Regions from separate parts of the Nocardioides sp. NBC_00850 genome, predicted to be linked through region 2. Evidence: riboswitches for the same ligand, from Rfam matches in the RefSeq annotation. Region 2 holds a riboswitch; each other region holds the start of a gene.
What was found. Region 2 has a riboswitch for cobalamin ahead of OH802_RS12425 (nitrite reductase). Riboswitches for the same ligand answer to the same signal wherever they lie in the genome.
Positions count from the first base shown of each region.

Region 1: it holds a riboswitch for cobalamin, as region 2 does, so the genes downstream of both, OH802_RS13690 (ABC transporter substrate-binding protein) here and OH802_RS12425 (nitrite reductase) in region 2, are expected to answer to the same signal.
Region 3: it holds a riboswitch for cobalamin, as region 2 does, so the genes downstream of both, OH802_RS25595 (hypothetical protein) here and OH802_RS12425 (nitrite reductase) in region 2, are expected to answer to the same signal.

Region 1 covers NZ_CP108845.1:2,794,961-2,799,914, forward strand. The annotation lists gene OH802_RS13685 (FecCD family ABC transporter permease) at 1-275, opposite strand, end outside; gene OH802_RS13690 (ABC transporter substrate-binding protein) at 275-1,315, opposite strand; cobalamin riboswitch at 1,369-1,556, opposite strand; gene OH802_RS13695 (NAD(P)H-dependent oxidoreductase) at 1,585-2,283, opposite strand; gene OH802_RS13700 (sugar ABC transporter ATP-binding protein) at 2,462-3,988, shown strand; gene OH802_RS13705 (ABC transporter permease) at 3,985-4,954, shown strand, end outside.
Region 2 covers NZ_CP108845.1:2,531,304-2,536,257, forward strand. The annotation lists gene OH802_RS12415 (ion transporter) at 1-257, shown strand, start outside; gene OH802_RS12420 (zinc-binding dehydrogenase) at 254-1,291, opposite strand; cobalamin riboswitch at 1,336-1,541, shown strand; partial or broken gene OH802_RS12425 (nitrite reductase) at 1,597-1,737, shown strand; gene OH802_RS12430 (precorrin-8X methylmutase) at 2,431-3,084, shown strand; gene cobJ (precorrin-3B C(17)-methyltransferase) at 3,081-4,634, shown strand; gene cobM (precorrin-4 C(11)-methyltransferase) at 4,631-4,954, shown strand, end outside.
Region 3 covers NZ_CP108845.1:5,283,909-5,288,862, reverse strand. The annotation lists gene OH802_RS25605 (NYN domain-containing protein) at 1-590, shown strand, start outside; gene OH802_RS25600 (hypothetical protein) at 601-1,236, opposite strand; cobalamin riboswitch at 1,302-1,434, shown strand; gene OH802_RS25595 (hypothetical protein) at 1,500-2,573, shown strand; gene OH802_RS25590 (hypothetical protein) at 2,567-3,193, shown strand; gene OH802_RS25585 (CbiQ family ECF transporter T component) at 3,190-4,305, shown strand; gene OH802_RS25580 (ABC transporter ATP-binding protein) at 4,302-4,954, shown strand, end outside.

The DNA of each region.
Region 1 (4,954 bases), 260 kb from region 2:
TTGCGCAGCAGCGACTGCAGGATCACTCCGCAGATCGCCAGTCCGGCCCCGCAGATCCCCGCCAGCAACGTACGCGGCAGCCGCAGGTCCCACACGATGCTCTGCTGGAGCAGGGTCAGGTCGGAGAGCCCGAGCCCGGCCCGGTCGGCCACGACGCCGTAGACGTCGGCGACGCTCAGGTCGGAGGGCCCGACGGTGATGGCGCCGGCGACCGAGGCCAGCACCACCAGCGGCGCCACCAGCAGGACGCCGGCGCGGGGGAGGCGTACGGGCATCAGCGGAGGTCTAGATCGGCCAGCTGGTCCGCGACGTTCTCGACCGCGTAGACGGTGCGGATCGAGGGATTGAGCTCGGCTCCGGAGAGCGTCACGAAGCGATCGTTCCGGACCGCCTCCATCCGCGCGGTGACCGGGTTGCTCTTCAGATAGTCGATCTTGGCGCGGGCGGTCTCGGCGGTCTGGCTCTTGCGGGTCAGGTCACCGACGACGATGACATCGGGGTCGCGCTCGGCGACGGTCTCCCAGTTGATCTGCGGCCACTCATCGGTGGTGTCGTCGAAGACGTTCTCGACGCCGAGGGTGCGGCCGATGATCCCCGGGCCGCCGCAGCAGCCGGCCAGATAGGGCGACTCGGAGTTGGCGAACCAGTACATCGCGCTCACCTCGCCCGCCGGTGCCTCGGTCCGGGCGGTCGCCAGCCGCTTCGTCAGGTCGGCGACGAGCTCCTCGCCCCGCTCGGGGACGCCGAAGATCCGCGCCAGATCGGTGATCTCCTGGAAGATCGTGTCGATCTCGAGGGGGTCGTGGCGGGTGCCGTCGTCATCGCCCTCGTTGTCTTTGAGGCACTCGGCGGGGGAGAGATACGAGCCCACGCCGAGCTTCCCCAGGTCCTCGGGTGTGGTCACCCCGCCCTCACCCAGGGTGCTGATGAAGGAGGCCGTGACGAAGTCCGGCTCGGCCTCCAGGACGCGCTCGTAGGAGGGCGCGTTCTCGGCCAGCCGGGGCACCTGCTCGTTGTCCGCGGCCAGCGAGCCGAGCACCGGGTCGGTCCAGGTCGCGGTGCCGGCCATCCGGTCGGCGAGACCGAGCGAGAGCAGGATCTCGGTGGAGCCCTGGTTGAGCGAGACGACGCGCTCGGGCGGTGCCTCGAGGGTGATCTCGCGCCCGCAGTTGGTCAGGGTGAGCGGGAAGCCTGCGGTGTCCGCGGCCGCCTGCTGTGCGCCGGAGGACTGGTCGGCGGCGCAGCCGGCCAGCGCGGAGCAGAGCACCAGGACGGTGCTCGCGGTGAACGTTCGGATGGTGCGGGAGGGGTGCACGTCGGTCCTCGAGCGGGTCGCGGGCTGGTGCGCGTCGCCCGTCCTGACCGGCAGCGGTCTGCTGCAGGGCCAGCAGGTCTTCGGACTCGGGATCGACCGGCGCGAGACGCCTTCCCAGGCCCGAGGGCCCAGTGGCACAGTGTCCCGTCCGTCACCCACACCGCTGCGCGTCAGTCCCGGACTCTCACCGGGTTCCCGTGCCGGGACTACGTCCCGAGCGGCTGGCTCCAAGACCGTAGCAGGCGGCTCCGCCCCTAGGGGGCACGACCTCAGCCCTCGCGATGGGCGCTCAGCCCGTCCTTCCCGGGCGCGACCGAGTCGTGGAGCCTGATCGTGTGGTCGTAGTGCTCCTCGGCCATCGGCCGGTAGTCGATCCGCGGCTCCGTCATCACGCCCTCGAGACGTACGCTCAGGTCGGACTCGATCCGGGCCATCACCTGGGCGTCGATGGTGTCGGTGTCGGTGATCAGGTGCGGGCGCAGCGGGTCCATCCCGGTGTACCAGAACGTGCCGTGCAGCAACGGCCACAGGACGTCCTCGATGTCGCCGCTGATCCCGCGCGGACCCAGGGTCGCGGACCGGTCACCGGCGGTGACGATCGTCAGCGCGCGCTTGCCGACCAGTCCGCCCTTGCCGTACTTGAGCGGCTTGCCGGTCTCCGGATCCGGTACGTCGAAGGCGAACCCCGACTCGAAGACCCGGTCGATCCAGCCCTTGAGGATGGCCGGCACCGAATACCACCACAGCGGAAACTGCACGACGAGCAGATCGGCCTCCCGCAGCCGGTCCTGGTGGCGGCGTACGTCGGCCTCGCCCCGCTCCACCAGAAGTGGATTGAAACCTTCTCGATAGAGGTCGATCTCGTCGACGCTCCAGCCGGCCGCGCCGAGCGCCTTCATGCCGACCTCGCGCAGCCGTCCGTTGAGTGATGACGCGTGCGGATGTGCCCATACCCAGAGTGCGTGCATGGAGCTTTGAACGCCGTCTGACGCGGCGGGATTCCCGGCTGGATGTGGGCGGGCGCCGACGCGGTCTGATGACAAAGTCCGGATCTCGCTCAAATTAGCGGCCTCAGAGTGTTGACGTATGTGATTGCCATCACTAGCGTAAACCAGGCTTGAAACCTTTCAATTCGAGGAGCTGCCCATGCCGGACACACCCGCCGCACTGGAGCTGCGGGACGTGGCCAAGTCGTTCGGCCCCGTACGCGCCCTCCGGTCCGGAAGCCTCCGGGTCGAGGCCGGATCCATCCACGCGCTCGTGGGGGAGAACGGTGCCGGGAAGTCGACCCTGGTCAAGATCGTCGCCGGGCTCTACCGCCGCGACGCCGGCGACTACCTGCTCTCCGGGGAACAGGTCGACTTCCGCAACACCGCCGACGCCAAGCAGGCCGGGGTCGCGGTCATCTACCAGGAGCCGACCCTCTTCCCCGACCTCTCGGTCACCGAGAACATCTTCATGGGACGCCAGCCGACCAACCGCTGGGGCAAGATCGACCGCGCCGCGATGCGCACCGAGGTCGTCGAGCTCTTCGCCAGGCTGGGTGTCCCGATCGAGCCCGACCGTCCGACCGAGGGTCTCTCGATCGCCGACCAGCAGCTGATCGAGATCGCCAAGGCGCTCTCGCTCGACGCCAAGGTCCTGATCATGGACGAGCCGACCGCCGCCCTGTCGGGCAACGAGGTCGAGCGGCTGATGAGTGTGGCACGCACGCTGCGCGACCAGGGCTGCGCCGTCGTCTTCATCTCGCACCGCTTCGATGAGGTGTTCGCGCTCTGCGACACGATCACGGTGATGCGCGACGGCGCCTACATCTCCACCGACCCCATCTCGGCGGTCACCGAGGACGAGATCGTCCAGCGGCTCGTCGGGCGCGAGGTCTCCGACCTCTACCCGAAGCTCGAGGCCACCGTCGGCAAGCCCCTGCTCGAGGTCAAGGGCCTCACCCGCACCGGCCTGTTCCAGGACATCAGCCTCACCGTCCGCGAGGGCGAGATCGTCGGCCTGGCCGGCCTCGTCGGAGCCGGGCGCAGCGAGGTCGCGCAGGCGATCTTCGGCGTCGACCCCTACGAGAGCGGCGAGGTCACCCTCGAGGGCCGGCCGGTCCCGCCGGGTGACCCGAGACGAGCGATCGAGATGGGGCTGGCGTTCGTCCCCGAGGACCGCCGCCAGCACGGTCTCGTCCTGGACGCACCGATCTCGCGCAACATCACTCTCCCGACGAGCGGCCGGCTCGCCCGCACCGGGCTGATCAGCACCGGCATCGAGAACCGCTCGGCCGCCGACTGGGCCGCCCGGCTGGAGGTCAAGGCCGCGACGCTCGACACCTTGGCCGGCACGCTCTCGGGCGGCAATCAGCAGAAGGTCGTCCTGGCCAAGTGGCTCTCGACCCGGCCCAAGGTGCTGATCATCGACGAGCCCACCCGAGGCATCGACGTCGGCACCAAGTCCGAGGTCCACCGCCTGCTCTCGACCCTCGCCCAGGAGGGTCTCGGGATCCTGATGATCTCCTCCGAGCTCCCCGAGGTGCTCGGTATGGCCGACCGCGTGATCGTCCTCAGCGAGGGCCACCAGACGGCCGAGCTGAGCCGCGCGGAGGCGACCCCCGAGGCCGTCATGCGCGCGGCGACGGCCCACCACTCCACCACCCTGAACGTCAGCGAGGCATCATGACCACCACGCTCGACGCGCCTGCCCCGGCCGCGCCGCAGCCACGCCACCGAGCAGCCAACCGGCTGACCTGGCTCCTGAAGCAGCGCGAGACCGGCATCGCCGTCGCCTTCGTCGCGCTGCTCGTGGTGACCACGGCGGTGAACCCCAACTTCCTGTTCAGCACGGACGGTTGGCGCGACCTCACCCTGACCCCCGCGATCCTCGTGTGCCTGGCGATCGGCCAGGCGATGGTGATCGTCACCCGCAACGTCGACCTCAGCGTCGGCTCGACCCTCGGGCTCACGGCGTACCTCGCAGGGCGGCTCTTCCTCGACACCGGGCTCCCGGTGATCGTGGTCGTCCTGATCGCCGTCGCCGCGGGCGCCGTACTCGGCCTGATCAACGGGGCGCTGGTCGCCTTCGCCAAGGTGCCGGCGCTGGTCATCACCCTCGGCACGCTCTACGTCTACCGCGGGATCATGCTCGAGTGGGCCGGTAGCGACCGGATCAACGCCTCCGACATCCCGCCCGGGCTGCTCGACTTCGGCACCGGATCGTTCCTGTTCATCCCCAACCTCGCCTGGATCTCGTTCGCGCTGCTGGCCGTCGCCATCTACCTGATGCGCTCGACCCGCGTCGGCCGTGAGTTCTACGCGATCGGCTCCGACCCCGACGCCGCCACCCTCTACGGGCTGCGCGACAAGCGCCGGGTCCTGCAGGCGTTCGCCACCTCTGGGGCGCTCGCCGGCCTCGCCGGGATCCTGTACGTCTCCCGCTACGGCACCATCAGCTCCGGTGTCGGCCAGGGCATCGAGCTCGAGGCAGTCGGCGCCGCGGTCGTCGGTGGCGTGGCCATCTTCGGCGGCAGCGGCACCGTCCTCGGGGCAGCCCTGGGGGCGTACCTCCTCACCACCATCAACCGGGCGCTCCCGGTCCTGGGCATCCCTGACTTCTGGCAGCAGGCCGTCGTCGGTGCGCTGATCATCG
Region 2 (4,954 bases):
TCTTCATCCTGGTGATGACCTTCGCCGTCCTCAACCTCTTCCTCGCCGTGGTCGTCTCCGGCATGGAGAGCGTCGAGACCCTCGCCGAGCACGAGGAGGAGTCTGACGCCGAGATGATGGCCATCCTCACCTCGTTGCGGGAGGACCTCACCGCCGTACGCGAGGAGTTGGCCGCCACCCGGGCGGGCCTGCAGGCGGCAGGGAGCCTCGGAGACGACGCGGTGCCGATGTCGAGAATCGCCCGCTCAGACCACTAGCGTCGCGGGTCGACCAGCGTCATCCCAGCCGGGGAGGCCATGTCGAAGGTGGGCAGCACCGAGCCGACCTCCTCCAACGAGATGACGCGCTCGACCAGATCTTGAGGCCGCAGGGCGCCGGACTCGATGAACGCCATCATCTGCGGGTAGTCGGCGGCCGCCATGCCGTGGCTGCCGAGGAGGTCGAGCTCCCACCCGATGGCGCGGGCCATCGGGACGCGGGGATGACCGGCTACCGGGGGCAGCAGACCGATCTGTACGTGGCGACCCCTGCGCCGGAGCGAGAAGATCGCGTCCGCGCAGGTCTGCTCGCTGCCGACGGCGTCGAGGGCGACGTGGCTGCCGCCACCGGTCAGTTCGTGGACCTGTGCGGCGATGTCGGAGCCGTCGGCGACCAGGACGTGGTCGGCTCCGAGCCCGGTCGCGACCTCGAGCGCGCCGGCGTTGCGGTCGACGGCGATCACCGAGGCGCCCAGGGCCTTGGCGATCATCACCGCGCTCAGCCCGACGCCTCCGGCGCCGACGACGGTGACCCACTCGCCATCACGAACGCCCGCCCGGCCGGTCAGCGCGCGGTAGGAGGTCGCGAACCGGCAGCCGAGGCTTGCCGCGGCCTCGTACGAGACCGTGTCGGGGATCGCGACCAGGTTGGTGTCGGCGGCATGGAGTGCGGCGTACTCGGCGAACGAGCCCCAGTGGGTGAACCCAGGCTGCTCCTGGGCGGGGCAGACCTGGGCGTTGCCGGAGCGGCACCACTCGCACGCACCGCAGCCCTCGACGAACGGCACGGTGACCCGGTCGCCCACCTTCCAGCCGCGCACCCCGTGGCCGACGGCGTGGACGACACCGGCCAGCTCGTGGCCCGGGACGTGGGGGAGCTCGATGTCGTCGTGGCCGACCCACGCGTGCCAGTCGCTCCGGCAGATCCCGGTCGCAAGGACGCGTACGACCACGCCGCCGTCGGGAGCGGTCGGTTCGGGCACCTCCTGGACCTCGAGGGGGCCACCGATCTCGTCCATCACCAAGGCACGCACGCGCCGATCGTAGCCAGGCTGGCTGACCGTTCGCCGTCGATGCCAGGTAGTCTCGCCCTGCCAGTCGTACTCCATGCCTGATGGGGTCAGGGAACCCGGTGAAAGTCCGGGACTGACGCGCAGCGGTGAGGATGACGGGCGGGGCACGCACTCCTTCCGGGGAGGGCAGTCACTGGAGCCTGGCTCCGGGAAGGCGCTCCGCTCCGATCGATTCCGAGTCCGAAGACCTGCTGGCTCTGGCGGCGCCCGCCGCCAGGTCACCACGTGCCCCGCGCAAGGGCACATGACGCAGAGCAGGTGTCCTGATGTCGCGAGTCCGAACCGACCGGTGCCCCGGAGTCGGTCGTCCGTGGGCGGCCGAGGACGGCCTGCTGGTGCGGCTGCGCCTGATCGGCGGGTCCGTCTCGTCCGCCGCGCTGCTCTCGCTGATCTCCGTGGCGGAGACCTATGGCGACGGGCGGATCTATCTCACCGGTCGAGCCAACCTGCAGGTGCGCGGCCTGCCGAGTGTCGACGGCGGCCTTCCGGCCGAGGTGCTGACCGCGCTGGAGGCGACCGGTCTGGTGCCGGCGCAGACCCACGAGCTCGTACGCAACGTGATGGTCTCCCCGCAGACCGGGCTCGCCGGGGGCCGGGCCGACCTGCGCGGCGTCGCGGCGTCGCTGGACCGGCTGCTGTGCGGCTCGCCGCGGCTGGCCGCGCTGCCGGGGCGGTTCCTCTTCGTGCTCGACGACGGTCGCGGCGACCTGGTCTCGAGGGAGTGCGACCTCGGGCTGGTGGCGCTCTCCGCCGCCGAGGGTCAGCTCCGGGTCGGTGACTCCTGGGGGCCCGTCGTGCCGCTCACCGAGGCCGCGTCCCGGCTGGTCGCGCTCGCCTCGCGCTTCCTGGACGTACGCGGCGAGGGGCCGTCCGCGCCCTGGCACGTCGCCGAGCTCGACGCCCCGCTGGTCGAGCCGGTCGCTGCTGACGCTCGGGTGCCTGCCGAGGCCGAGGAGCTCGGCTACGGGCAGGTGCCCGGTGGCGAGCACGTCGCCGCGGTGGACGGAGCCCTAGACCGGGCCGCCGTCTCGGCGCTTGCGGAGCGGGCACCGGCGGTCGTGGTGACACCGTGGCGCGGCGTACTCGTGCCCTCGCCGCAAGTGCGCCCTGCCCGGCGCTACGACTACATCGACCAGGGGCCGGCGATCTACGTCGACTCCTTCGCCACCATCCGGCGCGAGGCCGACCTCTCCGCGGTGCCGGCCGACGCCGAGCGGCTCGCGGTGCGGATGATCCATGGCAGCGGGCAGGTCGATCTCGCCTCCGACCTGGTCATCCACCCCGGACTGGTGAAGGCCGCGCGGGGCGCGCTGGAGGCCGGGGCGCCGATCCTGTGCGACGCGACGATGGTCGCCACCGGGGTCACCCGCAGCCGGCTGCCGCGCGACAACGAGGTGCTCTGCATGCTCGGTGACGACCGGGTCCCGGCGCTCGCGCGCGAGTGGGTAACGACCCGCACCGCCGCGGCGCTGTCCCTGTGGGAGCCCTATCTCGAGGGCGCGGTGGTCGCCATCGGCAATGCCCCGACGGCGCTCTTCCACCTGCTCGAGATGATCCTCGACGGCGGTCCGCGACCGGCTGCGATCGTCGGCTGCCCGGTCGGCTTCATCGGCGCGGCCGAGTCCAAGGAGGCGCTCGCCTCGTTCGCCGCCGACCACGGGATCGACATCCCCTACGTCACCGTCCGGGGGCGCCGCGGCGGCTCCGCGATGACCTCCTCCGCCCTCAACGCACTCGCCCAGGAGCAGGAATGAGCACCCCCGGACGGTTCACCGTCGTCGGCATCGGTCCGGGCGATCCCGAGCTGATCACCCTCAAGGCCGCCCGGCTGATCGGCGCGGCCCCCGTGATCGCCTACCACGCCGGGGTGCGCAAGCAGTCGCACGCTCGCCGGATCGCGTCGTCCCTGATCCCCGTGGATGCGGTGGAGGAGGAACTGCGCTACCCGGTCACCACCGGGACCACCTCGCACCCGGGCGGCTATGTCGGTGCGATGGCCGAGTTCTACGAGTCCTGCGCGGTCCGGCTCTCCGCTCACCTCGACGCCGGTCGCGACGTGGTTCTGCTCGCCGAGGGCGACCCGCTCTTCTACGGCTCCTCGATGTATCTCCACGACCGGTTCAAGGAGATCTACGCGACCGAGGTGGTGCCGGGCGTCCCCGCCTTCGCGGCCGCCACCGCCGCGGTCTCCACCCCGCTGGTGCGCCAGACCGACGTGCTCACGGTCCTCCCGGGGACCCTGCCCGAGCCCGAGCTCGCCCGTCGCCTGGCCGACACCGAGGCGGCGATCATCATGAAGCTCGGCCGGACCTTCCCTGCGGTCCGTTCCGCGCTCGCGGCCGCCGGACGGCTGGACGGTGCCTGGTACGTCGAGCGTGCCTCGCAGCCCGAGGAGCGCTGGCTGCCGGTGGCCGACGTCGACCCGTCCTCCGTGCCGTACTTCTCGCTCATCGTGGTGCCCGGGGACTCGGCTCCAGGACCTGCCGCGGCGCGGCTGCGGCAAGAGCTCCCCGCGGTCGAGCCTGTCGAGGTGACGCGCGGGGGCGTCTCGACGGGCTCGACCTCCGGGGACACCGGGGAGGTACTCGTCGTCGGGCTCGGGCCGGGGCCGGACGGGTGGCTGACACCCGAGGTGAGCTTGGCGCTGGCCGAGGTCGGCCATGTCGTCGGCTACGCGCCGTACGTCAACCGGGTGCCGCAACGCGAAGGGCTGCGGCGGCACGCATCAGGCAACACGGTCGAGGTCGACCGGGCACGGCACGCCCTGGACCTGGCGCTCGCGGGGGAGCGGGTCGCTGTCGTCTCCGGCGGTGACGCCGGTGTCTTCGGGATGGCGTCAGCCGTCTTCGAGGCTGCCGAGGATCCGGCCTACGCAGGCGTACGCGTCCGGGTCCTGCCCGGGGTCAGCGCCGTCCAGGCGGTGGCCGCGCGGGCGGGCGCCCCGGTCGGGGCCGACTTCGCGGTGATGTCCCTCTCCGACCGGCTCAAGCCGTGGTCGGTCGTCGAGGACCGGCTGCGCGCGATCGCGGCCGCCGATCTCGTGCTGGCCATCTACAACCCGGCCTCGCGCTCGCGCACCGAGCAGATCGGTCTTGCTCGCGACGTACTCCTGGAGCAGCGCAAGCCGGACACCGTGGTCGTCGTCGGACGCGACGTCGGGCGGGCCGAGGAGTCGCTGACCGTGACCACTCTGGGTGACCTCGACCCAGCGACTATCGACATGAAGTGCCTGGTCATCGTGGGCGCGAGCTCGACGCGTGCGACCGCGGCCGGGCAGGTCTGGACGCCGAGGTACGTGCAGTGACCACCCAGCAGACCGTTCATTTCGTCGGCGCCGGCCCCGGCGCGGCCGACCTGCTGACCGTACGCGCGACGAGGCTGCTCGAGGCCGCCGACGTGGTGCTCTACCCCGGCACCTACCTGGCCCCCGAGGTGCTGGCGCACTGCAGCCCCGAGGCCGAGTTGGTCGACACCCAGAAGCTCGATCTGGACCAGATCGTCGGCGAGATCGTCGCTGCGCACCAGGGCGGCAAGCAGGTCGTACGCCTCGTCTCCGGCGACCCGTCGGTCTACTCGGCGGTCGCGGAGCAGACCCGGCGGCTCGATGCCGCCCAGGTGCCCTGG
Region 3 (4,954 bases), 2.8 Mb from region 2:
ACGCCGCGATCAGGCCGATGCAGCAGTTCGACCTGACCGCGCACAAGAACGCCTCCGACATGGCGCTCGCGATCGACGCCGTCGAGCTGCTACATGCGGCGATCCCCGACGCGTTCGCACTGGTCTCCTCCGACTCCGACTTCACGCCGCTGGTGCACTACCTGCGGGAGAAGGGCCGGGCGGTCTACGGCTACGGCCGGGAGAAGACGCCGGCGCCGTTCAAGAGCGCCTGCACCCGGTTCACCGTGGTGGAGAAGCTCGGTGGCTCCGAGGAGGAGACCGAGGCCGACACCGAGCCCGGGACCACGCGCACCCGCAAGCAGTCGTCCGCGGCGACCAACGGGCAGGCGCTGAAGCGCAACGCCCGGCTGATCCAGCTGCTGCGCAACTCCATCGCCGCGGCCGCCGACGACGACGGCTGGGCACTGGTCGGCACCGTGGTCTCCCGCATCCGCAACCAGTCCTCCGAGGACCCGCGCAACTACGGGTACGCCACCTGGACCAAGCTCATCAAGGCGATCGACCTCTTCGAGCTCAAGGACGAGGGCACCTCGGCGATCGCGGTCAGCGACAAACGCAACAAGAAGTGACGTACGTCCTCTACCGGGTCTCCGTGGACGCCGGGCGAGAGCATCGAACGCCCTTGGGCACCGACCCGTGGAGGTGCTTCAGCGCGGCCTTGAAGTCGCGACAGCGCTCGGTGTCCTCCTCTTTGTTGCGGGGGTAGCCGATCGCCGCGTTGACCCCGCCCATGTCGAGGGCGTCGGCTAGCGGGTTGATGTCGCGGGCGACGGTCCAGTACCACCGCGAGATCGGCGCGCTGTAGTCCAGCGACCGGGCGAGCTCGGGGCGGCGGCGCAGGTCGATGTCGAAGTAGGCGCCGGCGTCGGTGTAGTTGGCCTCGCCGGTCAGCTGGATGTAGCCGCGACCGGTGAACTTCCGCTTGTCGCGACCCTTGGCGTCGTGGTGGAAGGAGCTCTCGTTGGCGAGCGTGGTCAGGTACGCCGCCTGCCGGTAGGCCGTGGTGATCCCGGCATCGGCCATGGCGCGGTTGAGGCTCGGCAGCCCGGTCTCGACGGTGCTCCGGTCACCGACCTTCTCGCCGAACATGGCGACCAGATCGGCGTACGTGACCGATGTCCGTGCCTCCTCCGCACCCGCCGTCGTGGTCGGGGAGAGGGCGAGAAAGGTGGCCGAGATCGAGGTTGCGACAAGGCCGAGAATCCTGTGGCGCATGGGGACAGAGTGACTGCTCGGCGGCGATCCCGCAAGCAGGGCCTGCCCGGCATAGGATTGCCCCGCATAGCAGAGCCTCAATCAACACACGCCGTGGTGGGGGAAGCCGGTCGGATCCCGGCGCTGACCCGCAACCGTAGGCCCAGGACCGAGAGTCCTGAGCGAGCCGGAGCACCTGCCGACGGGCGCGTACTGACCTGACGCTGTCGTGGAAAGCAGCGGGTCGGCCCTGGGCCTTCCCGACGAACAGCGCGGAAGGAACCATGAAGAAGACCGTCCTCGGCGGCATCGCCGCCGCCCTCGCCCTCACCTCGCTCGCCGGCTGTGGCGAGAAAGCCGTCGAGGAGGGGGAGAAGCCCACCTACGACGCCAAGGTGTCCACCGCGGTGGCCGACTGGCTCGTGGCCCAGGCGCCGGAGGGCGTGGCCCGCAACGCGCAGTACGGCACCGACGACTTCGGGCTCAGCGCCGACATCGGGATCGCGCTGGCAGAGGTCGGTGGCTACGACGAGGAGATCTCCACGATCGCCGCGGCGGTGATGGAGAACAAGAAGGCCTACACCTCGCCCGGGTTCGGCACGATCACCTCGGCCGGAGCGACCGCGAAGGCGCTCGTCCTCCAGCAGAACGTCGACGCCTCCGACCCCGGTCTGCTCGAGCAGCTCGAGGGCACGGTCGCCGAGAACGGCCGGATCGCCGACGAGCTCGACCCCAAGGACAAGAAGGCGGCTGACTACTCCAACACCATCGGACAGTCGTACGCCGTGTGGGCGCTGAACAACGCCGAGAGCGAGGAGGCCGCGGCCGCGACGGAGTTCCTGGCCGGGCAGCAGTGCGAGGAGGGGTGGTTCCGGGTCACCTTCACGGCCGACCCCGCCGCTGCTGATCAGACCTGCGACGCCGACCCGAAGGCAGTCCCGGACGCCGACGCCACCGCGTTCGCGCTGATCGCCCTGTCCGGGGTCGCGTCCCCGGAGGCGGAGAAGGCCGTCGAGGCCGGCGTGAGCTGGCTGAAGGAGACCCAGGCGGAGGACGGGTCGTTCAAGGCGGCCACCGGCAACATCGCCAACTCCAACACCACCGGCCTGGCCGGGTGGGCGTTCGGACGCGCCGGTGAGACCGACGCCGCCGAGAAGGCGGCGAGCTGGGTCGCCGACCACGTCGTGACCTGTGGCGACGACGCCGGCGCGGTGGCCTATGACGACGCCGCGCTGACCGAGGGCAACACCAAGGGCCTGACCAAGGAGTCCGAGGGGATGTACCGCCTCGCCGCCGCCCAGGCGCTGCCGTCGCTGGTCTTCCTGCCCAAGGATGCGACCGCGAAGAGCTCGTGCTGATCCTGCGGTCCTCGTTGGTGGCCCTGGCGATCCTCGCCGGGGCCACCGCACCTGTCTTCACCCCCGTCTCCGCTTGGTCTGCGGCCTCGTCCGCCGAGGCGTGTGACGGCGTCACCGTCGTCGTCGAGCCCAACGCGTTGGGTGGCGGCCCTGAGGTCACCTGTGTCCAGCCCGAGGAGGGTGACACCGGCGCCGACCTCTTCGAGAAGGCGGGACATCCGCTCACCTATGTGACCTCGATGCCCAGCGTCGTATGTCGCGTCGATGAGCGGCCGAAAGCAGCCGGTTGCGCCCAGATGCCGCCTGCCGACGCGTACTGGTCGCTCTGGATCACCGACGATTCGGGGGCCTGGAGCTATGCCTCCAGAAATGTTACCGAAATCAGCGTGACCTCCGGGCAGGGTGTTGCGTTCACGTGGATAGACGACGATGTCGTTACCGCTCCGGCGACGGAGCTTGGGGATGCTGTGGGGGCGCCCTCAAGCCCGTCGCCGGAGTTATTTCCGGAGGAGTCGACGGATTCGACCTCCGAGACCGAGCATCTGCCCACCTGGGTCGCGCCCGCGGGGATCCTCGCACTGTTCACCGTGGCCGGTGCCGTGTGGTGGCGCCGGCGATGAGCACGCTGTTGCGTACGGCCGCGGTCGCGCACCTGCCCCGTGATCTGCACCCCGTCGCCTGGTGGGTGTGGGCGATCGGCATGGCTGCGTACGCCTCCTTCACCACCAACCCGTTGCTGCTCCTGCTCGTGGTGGGGGTGGTGTCGGTCGTGGTCGCCGCGCGTCGTGGCGACCAACCGTGGGCGAAGGCGTTCCGGCTCTACGTCGGCCTCGCGGTGTTCATCGTCGTGACCCGGGTGCTCTTCCGGGTGCTCCTGGGTGCCGTTCCGGGTCACGTGATCCTCGACCTGCCCGAGATCCCGCTCCCGGAGTGGGTACTGGGGATCCGGCTGCTCGGGCCGCTCACCCGAGAGGCCCTGCTGGCCGGCCTCTACGACGGGATGCGGCTGGGCACCATCGTGATCTGCGTCGGCGCGGCCAACGCGCTCGCGAACCCGAAGCGGCTGCTGCGCTCGCTGCCGCCGGCGCTCTACGAGATCGGCACCGCTGTCGTGGTCGCCGTGACGGTGCTGCCGCAGCTCGCCGAGTCGGTGCAGCGGGTGCGCGCCGCGCAGCGGCTGCGTGCCGGTGCGACCGGAAAGGTCAAGCGGCTGCGCCGCTTCCTCGTGCCGGTGCTCGAGGACGCCCTGGAGCGGTCGATGGCGCTGGCGGCGGGCATGGACACGCGCGGCTACGGACGTACGGCCGGCGTCCCGGTCGCCACCAGGCGGATCACCTCGGCGCTCATGCTGGTCTCGCTCGTCGGGCTCTGCGCCGGCGTCTACGCGGTGCTGGACGGCACCACGCCAGGCTGGCTGGCCGCCACCATGCTCGCGCTCGGCGTCGGCGCCGCCGCTGGTGGGCTGGCGCTCGCCGGCCGCCGGGTGACACGGACCGTCTACCGACCCGACCGGTGGCGCTGGCCGGAGGTCGTGGTGGCATTGAGCGGGATCGTGGTCATCGCCGTGGGCTGGTGGGTCGCCCGCTACCAGGTCCCGGTCGCCTTCCCGGGCGTGAGCACCGTCCCGGAAGTCACCCTGACCGCCATGGCTGGTGTGCTCGTCGGGCTGGTCCCGGCCGTCGCCGCCCCGCTACCGGCATCATCGCTCGTCCACGAGGAGGCAGTCGCATGATCGAGCTGCGAGGCATCACGTTCACCCCGCCCGACTCCTCCGAGCACGTGCTCAAGGACGTCGATCTCACCATCGAGGAGGGCGAGCTGCTGCTCGTCTCCGGTCCGACCGGCTCGGGGAAGTCGACCCTGCTCGGCGTGCTCGCCGGCCTGGTGCCGCGCTTCTCCGGCGGCCTGCTCGACGGTGACGTCCTGCTGGACGGGGCCTCGATCGTCCGTACGCCGCCGCGCGAGCGCGCCGGGATCATCGGCTACGTCGGGCAGGACCCGGTGGCCGGGTTCGTCACCGACACGGTCGAGGAGGAGCTCGCCTACGGGATGGAGCAGCTCGGCCTCCCGCCGGCGACCATGCGGCGCCGGGTGGAGGAGACCCTCGACCTGCTCGGCATCGCCGAGCTGCGGCAGCGGTCGCTGCGTACGCTCTCGGGAGGGCAGCAGCAGCGCGTCGCGATCGGCTCGGTGCTCACCACCCACCCGCGGGTCGTCGTGCTCGACGAGCCCACCTCCGCCCTCGACCCCACCGCCGCCGAGGACGTGCTCGCCACCATCACCCGGCTGGTGCACGACCTCGGCACCTCCGTCGTCCTCGCCGAGCACCGGCTCGAGCGGGTCGTGCCGTTCGCCGACCGCATCGCGCTGCTCGTCGGCGA